3 regions of the Priestia sp. YIM B13552 genome follow, and region 1 is predicted to be linked to each of the others. Evidence: riboswitches for the same ligand, from Rfam matches in the RefSeq annotation. Region 1 holds a riboswitch; each other region holds the start of a gene.

The links. A riboswitch is a leader RNA that binds a small molecule or an ion and turns the genes downstream of it on or off. The one in region 1 is predicted to bind cobalamin.
Region 2: another riboswitch for cobalamin. It lies ahead of ACFX40_RS16350 (ABC transporter substrate-binding protein); the one in region 1 lies ahead of ACFX40_RS13105 ((2Fe-2S) ferredoxin domain-containing protein).
Region 3: another riboswitch for cobalamin. It lies ahead of ACFX40_RS21990 (cobyric acid synthase); the one in region 1 lies ahead of ACFX40_RS13105 ((2Fe-2S) ferredoxin domain-containing protein).

What each region holds. Positions count from the first base shown of each region.
Region 1 is NZ_JBHZOU010000003.1:193,221-195,490, reverse strand. It holds gene cobJ (precorrin-3B C(17)-methyltransferase) at 1-985, opposite strand, end outside; gene ACFX40_RS13105 ((2Fe-2S) ferredoxin domain-containing protein) at 999-1,379, opposite strand; cobalamin riboswitch at 1,482-1,661, opposite strand; cobalamin riboswitch at 1,780-1,958, opposite strand; gene ACFX40_RS13100 (hypothetical protein) at 2,106-2,264, opposite strand.
Region 2 is NZ_JBHZOU010000003.1:829,598-831,867, reverse strand. It holds gene ACFX40_RS16360 (YpjP family protein) at 1-176, shown strand, start outside; gene ACFX40_RS16355 (thioredoxin family protein) at 365-679, shown strand; cobalamin riboswitch at 770-902, shown strand; gene ACFX40_RS16350 (ABC transporter substrate-binding protein) at 1,161-2,120, shown strand; gene ACFX40_RS16345 (adenosylcobinamide amidohydrolase) at 2,209-2,270, shown strand, end outside.
Region 3 is NZ_JBHZOU010000006.1:169,826-172,095, reverse strand. It holds gene ACFX40_RS21995 (YdcF family protein) at 1-387, opposite strand, end outside; cobalamin riboswitch at 535-714, shown strand; gene ACFX40_RS21990 (cobyric acid synthase) at 807-2,270, shown strand, end outside.

The DNA of each region.
Region 1 (2,270 bases):
CGAAAATAGACTGTACTGGCTGACGTACGACCGCAGAAGTAGGTTCACCTAAAATTGCTTGAAGCGCTTCTTCTGCAAGAGCTCGTGAAGTTGCTGTTTCTTCTGTTTTGGTCTGAACTGCTTCAATAGTCGAAGCTGTTTGCTTTACAGTCTCTTCTTGATCGAGAGCCCATGGTTCTGCTTCTTTTCGAAGTCGCTGATGCGGTCTTAGCGGCTGCTCCGTTTGGTTGAGGGTATATTTTCGCTGATATCCGCGCGGTGTAATCATTAAATCGTCGTAAAAGAACGTAGATGAATTTCCGACAACAACGGTAGTCAGCATGCCAATTTCATGATTTAACATGTCTTTTAAGTTGGTCATTACGACTTCTTCACGGTCACGATAAGCGCTTTTCACAAGACCAACAGGCGTATCAGGGGAACGATACTTTAATAGAATTCTTTGCGCTTCAACAATTTGTCTTGTTCGTCTTCCGCTCTTTGGGTTGTAAAAAGCCACTACAAAATCTGCTTGTGCAGCTGCTTCAATTCTTTTTTCGATTAGCTCCCAAGGCGTAAGGTGGTCACTTAAACTAATTGTACAAGCATCGTGCATCACGGGCGCTCCAAGGAGAGATGCGCATGAATTGATAGCCGAAATGCCAGGAATTACTTCCAGCTCTACGCCCGTTTCTTTTTTCCAGCCTTTTTCAATCAACACTTCATACACAAGGCCTGCCATTCCGTATACTCCCGCATCTCCGCTCGAAATGACAGCTACGGTTTTTCCTGCTTCAGCTTGCTTTACAGCTTCCTGTGCACGGCTTACTTCTTCGGTCATTCCCGTACTAATAATTTGCTGATTCGTTAACAGTCCTTGAATTAATTCCACATAGGTTTTGTAACCGATGATCATATCACTTTCTTGAATGGCTTCTCTTGCTCGCTGTGTAATATGTTCAAAGCTTCCCGGCCCAAATCCAATAACTAAAAGTTTACCTTTCATGCTAGCTCCTCCTTTATGCGTTACTTTTTACTTTGTCAATTCCTTCTATGGAGTCACTGTTTTCCGGAGAAACGAAACCATTTTGATCATATTCATAAATAAGCGATTCCTTTATACTGCAGCCTCCTGCTAAATGTTCTTCGACAATCCGATGAGCCACGGTTTCAGTGACCTGCTTGTACCAATCTCCTGAAGGATAGACGATAGCTACAGGAGCATCTTTGCATCGTCCGTTACAACGTGTACGCGTTGTATGAACCGTTTCATCCAAATCCAGTTCTGTCACTTTATTTCGAATAGCTTGCGTGGCTTCTTCTCCACCTTTTCTCATACAGCTGCTTCCATTACAAATCAATACGTGATGTTTTGTTCCATTTAAGTTCCACGTCGTCACACTCATTCGCTCCTTTACTAAAAAAAGCGCCTCTATCAATGATAGAGGCGCAGAAAAATTCAAACTAAGTTTTTGCACTTCCACCTATATCCCGTAGGGTAAGCTTCGCATTAGAAAAAGGCTGGTTTCCTGACTTCGATTCATCACTTGATTGCGCCTTCCCGAATACAGTGGCATATGCAATCAGCTCATCTTCACAGTGGCGGGTACCGCGCTGGCTTCACACCAGACTTCCCATTTAACGCAATGTGGACATTGCGCACCTTTTTTGCACGATATGTAGTTTTGCGATACGAGAAAAACCCGCTTCGCTAATATGCGAGCGGGTAAAACGTCAGAATAAGAGTGTACACGAATGCCACTTTAAGCCAACGTTTCCCTTCCCGCTCCCCGGAGAAATAGAAACTTCACAATAAAGACAGGTCTCCTGACTTGTGTATCATTCTACTTGAGAACCTTCCCGTGATTTTTCCACAGTGGTTATACTCGTTCGTCCACACTTACAGTTGCGGGGGCAGTACTGGTCTTTCACCAGTTTCCCTATTAAGCCTTCTTGGCATCTTTACTGTTGCTGTTTGATATATATGAACCTTTTAAACTATCAGAATAATAGAAGTAACTACCATATCATAGCGTACATTTTTTTTTATTTCAACTCTATTCTTTTTATAGGATATAAAGAGCCATAAAAAAACAAGAGCAAAAAATCAGCTCTTGTTTTTCTACTTATATAGCTACCAATGTTAAATGAGGATCATTATAATACACGACTTCTGAAAGAACTTTACAGCCATTTGTTTTGGCAAAAGCTTCTCTCGCCTGCTTTTCAGTTTCAAATTCAAACATTTTCATTTCTTTTCCAGCATATACCGTCAGTACCCACATGAAAAG
Region 2 (2,270 bases), 640 kb from region 1:
ATGACCGGGAAACCGGTCAGGACTTAATACGATTTCATGTACGGCGTGAAAATCCTCCAAAAGATGGATACTGGTTTAATTTTCACTATCATGCGGCTGCAGATAATTTTCAGAAGCATTATGATTTAGGGAAAATTTATTGGAACCGAAACATGCCGCCTAAATGGTTTAGCTGATAATAGACACAACATTCTGCGATTTCGAAATGTTAGCTTTTTTAAGCTAGCATTTTTTTACGTCTAAAACCGTTATGGTCTAAATAAGCTGAAACATTAGCACAATGATAAAAAAATCGTTTATAATGAAGTCAGACTTCTTACCATAGAATAGGGAGAAGGAACGAATAGATGTTGGAGGTAACATAATGAAACAATTTACGGAAGAAAAACAATTTCGCGAACAAATTAAGAACGAAACACTAAGCGTTGGGATTTTTACGACAACGTGGTGTCCTGATTGCAAACGTTTGGATATGTTCATTGATGAAATCGTTGACGAAAATACAGATAAAGCATGGTTTAAAATTGATAAGGATGAGTTTGAAGAACTTTCTGCTGAAAACAATGTAATGGGTATTCCTTCTCTTCTTGTATATAAAAACGGTGAAAAAATTGCACACTTGCACAGTGCAAATGCTAAAACGCCTGAAGCGGTCCGTGAATTTTTAGCAACTCTTTAATTCCTTAAGCTGCGAGAGCATTCTCGCAGCTTTTTTTGTGAGAATGGCTATTTCCATTTTTCCATGAGTGGGGTATACTAGGACAAGTGAATAATCGTAAAGCAATAAGGTCTCAATTTAAAGATTGAGTGAAAAGGGAAGTCTGGTGAAAAACCAGCGCGGTCCCGCCACTGTAAGCGCTCTGTGCGTAAGTCAGGAGACCTGCCTTATTGTTAGCTGTGAAACCTTCGAGGAAGGGTGAAGCAGGGTAATGAACATACATATCAAGTATAGTGAACGGATTCTTTTCCTGCTTATCTTGACGTTACCTGCTTTGCTTTCAATTGAAAGTAAAGCTTTTTTATTTTGAAGCTGCCTGCGAGCAGTATACATAGTCAAAGCGGAAAAACGGGATAGCGCTGCTTTTTGCATGATCATTTGCTTTTTCTTTAACGTGGAGGTTTCGTATTCACAATGAACAATATATAGGGGGAGTATTTAGATGAAAAAATGGCTTTCGTATTCCATTATTGCACTGTTAGTCATCGTACTTGCTGCATGCGGTGCAGGCAACCAAAGCAACAGTGATAAAAAAACGAAGCAAGATACGAAACAAACGTCACAAGCTGCATTTCCAGTGAAGGTAAAAGACGCGCGTGATAAAGAAATCACGTTGAAAAAACAGCCTAAGAAAATTGTTTCCTTAATGCCAAGTAATACGGAGATTGTATATGCCCTTGGCCTTGAAAAAAAATTAGTCGGTGTTACAAGCAACGATGATTATCCTAAAAGCGTAAAGAAAAAAGCGCAGGTAGGAGATATGAACGTTAATGCGGAAAAAGTTATTGCTTTAAATCCTGATTTAGTGCTGGCACACGCTTCAAGTATGGGCGTTTCGGATGAAGTATTTAAACAAATTGAAAGTGCGGGTATTCCGGTATTTGTTGTAAAAGATTCAACAACGTTTGATACGGTTTATGATTCTATTACGCAAATCGGTAAATTAACAGGTAAAACAAAAGAAGCTAATCAAACAATTAAAGACATGAAAGAAAAAGTAGCTTCAATTGAGAAAAAAGCAAAAACGATTTCAAAAGAAGATCGTAAAAAAGTATGGATAGAGGTATCAGGAGCTCCTGAGATTTATACAACAGGAAAAGGTACGTTCATGAACGAAATGCTTACTATGATCGGTGCGGATAACGTAGCAGCTAGTGAAAAGGGTTGGGTTAAGTTTTCTGAAGAGCAAGTTGTTAAGTTAAACCCTGACGTTATTATCGCAACGTATGATGCAGACAAAAATGAGATTATGAAGCGTCCCGCTTGGAGCAGCATGACTGCTGTAAAAGAGGGTAACATCGAGAAGGTTGATCAAAACAAAATCAATCGCTTAGGACCTCGTATTGTAGATGGCTTAGAGGACTTAGCAAAAGCAGTATACCCTGAGGTGTACAATAAATAAGAAGAGGGACCATATTCCAGTTCGAATTGAAAAGGGGATTGGTCCCTTTTCACATCTTAAAATTGAAGAACGGCCTGAGCTTTTAATCATGAAAACCGAGACTTCTTATAAAACATACAGCTCAGGGGTTTTAGGAACAGGCATTACGGA
Region 3 (2,270 bases), on a different contig from region 1:
TTGAATATCAACTTTCTGTTTAGTAAAAGTGAAATTCTCAAAAGTAGAAGTTGACTGATCTTCTTTTATAATTCGATTCTTTTTAATTCCTTCTTTTCGCAGAAAACGATAGGCTGCTTCTGCTTCAGAAATTTCTTCATCAGATCCTTTTCCGCCCGTTACGATAACTTTTGTCTGTTGATTTGCTTGTAAATAAGATAAAGCCGTCTTTACTCGTTCTTTTAAACTAGGAGACATTTGATCACCATCTACTTTAGAACCTAAAACGAGCACATAATCCGCGTTTTGTGGAACAGACTTGTGAGCAGTTTGATACATACAAAAAGATATGATTGCTATATAAAGAACAAACACGCTGATAAAGACATAAATGATTTTTTTCTTCAACTGTGAGCACCTTCCTAGCTATTCCATAAGATGTTTGGAAAATAATCGTTATTATAGCATACGAGACCCAAATAAGTATAAACACAGTAATATATAATAATAGAAGAAAATCGTTATTGTGAATGGTTATAAAATTCGTTACAATAAAGAATAAATGATTTTAAAAGTGCCTCTAAGGAGGATAATAGGGAAATCGGTGTAAATCCGGTGCAGCCCCCGCTACTGTAAATGTGGATGAACCTGCAAAGACCCACTAGTCAAACTAGGAAGGGTGCAGAAGTAAAATGAAGCATAAGCCAGGAGACCTGCTTTTAAAAACCCCTTATTTTTCGGTGGGAGAAATAAGTCAAGACAATGTGTTAATGAGCGCATGACCAAACCTTGACTTTTACAGTTAAGGTTTTTTTATGTGGTAGGGAGTGGAAAAAGTGAAAAAAGGAAAACCGCTTATGATTCAAGGAACGCACTCAGACGCTGGAAAAAGCATGATTGCTACAGCATTTTGCCGTATTTTTAAAGAAGACGGCTATCAAACTGCACCGTTTAAATCGCAAAATATGGCGCTTAATTCATACATTACAATGGATGGAAAAGAAATTGGCAGAGCGCAAGGAATTCAAGCAGAAGCGGCTGGAGTAGAAGCAACAACCAATATGAATCCTATTTTAATTAAACCAACTCGTGATCATGAATCTCAAATTGTTGTTCACGGAAAACCGCTACGTAATATGTTTGCTTTTCAGTATCGGCAAGAATTTTTTAATGAAGGTTTGAACGTTATCACGGAAGCTTATAAAGAGCTTGCCAATCATTATGATCGAATTGTGATTGAAGGCGCTGGAAGTCCTGCCGAAGTCAATTTGAACGATCGGGAACTCGTAAATATGCGTGTTGCAAAAATAGCAGAAGCGCCCGTTGTGTTAGTAGGAGATATTGATAAAGGAGGAGTTTTCGCGAGCCTAGTGGGTACTCTTCAATTGCTTCCAGATGAACACAAGTCTAGAGTTATCGGGGTGTTAATTAATAAATTCCGAGGAGATTTAGAACTTTTAAAACCAGGGTTGAAGTGGTTTGAAGAATACACGGGTGTTCCGGTGCTAGGAGTTATTCCTTATATGAACAACGTGGAAATTGATGCGGAAGATTCGTTATCACTTAGAAATTACTCAACGCTTGTGAATCCGTTAAAAGAAATTGATATTGCGGTCATCTCGTACCCGCGCATCTCAAATTTTACAGACATCGATCCTTTAAGCTTAGAAGAAGACTGTCACGTGAGGCTTGTAACCAAGCCGTCGCAATTAGGTACGCCTGATTTAATTGTTTTGCCAGGAAGCAAAAATACGATTGAAGATGCTCAGTTTTTACAAGAAAGCGGCCTGGCTCTAGCCATTAATCAAGTCTTGAACACAACGAACGTTCACGTCATTGGCATCTGCGGAGGATATCAAATGCTAGGGGAGACAATTACAGACCCTGATGCAGTAGAATCTCGGATTGAATCCATTAAAGGGCTGGGCTTGCTTCCAGTGGAAACCGTTATGACAACCAGCAAAAAAACAGAAAGAGTTTCTGGGTATGTCCAGTTAGAAAATGAAAGAGTTTTGATTGAAGGCTACGAAATTCATATGGGAAAGACAGTTTCTAAGAGCACCACGAAAGCTTTTGCAGTGGTAGAGCATGAAAAAGAAGGAACGGTTAAAGACAACGTTATTGGCACGTATGTTCATGATGTGTTTCATAACGATTCTTTGCGCAGAGCTTTGCTTAATCAAATTCGCAAACATAAAAAATTGCCGCCTATTACGGACACATTCAACAGTCGCCTGCAAAAAGAGGAGTCTTTTTCAAAAGCAGCAGCATATGTGAGAGAAGCCGTAGAT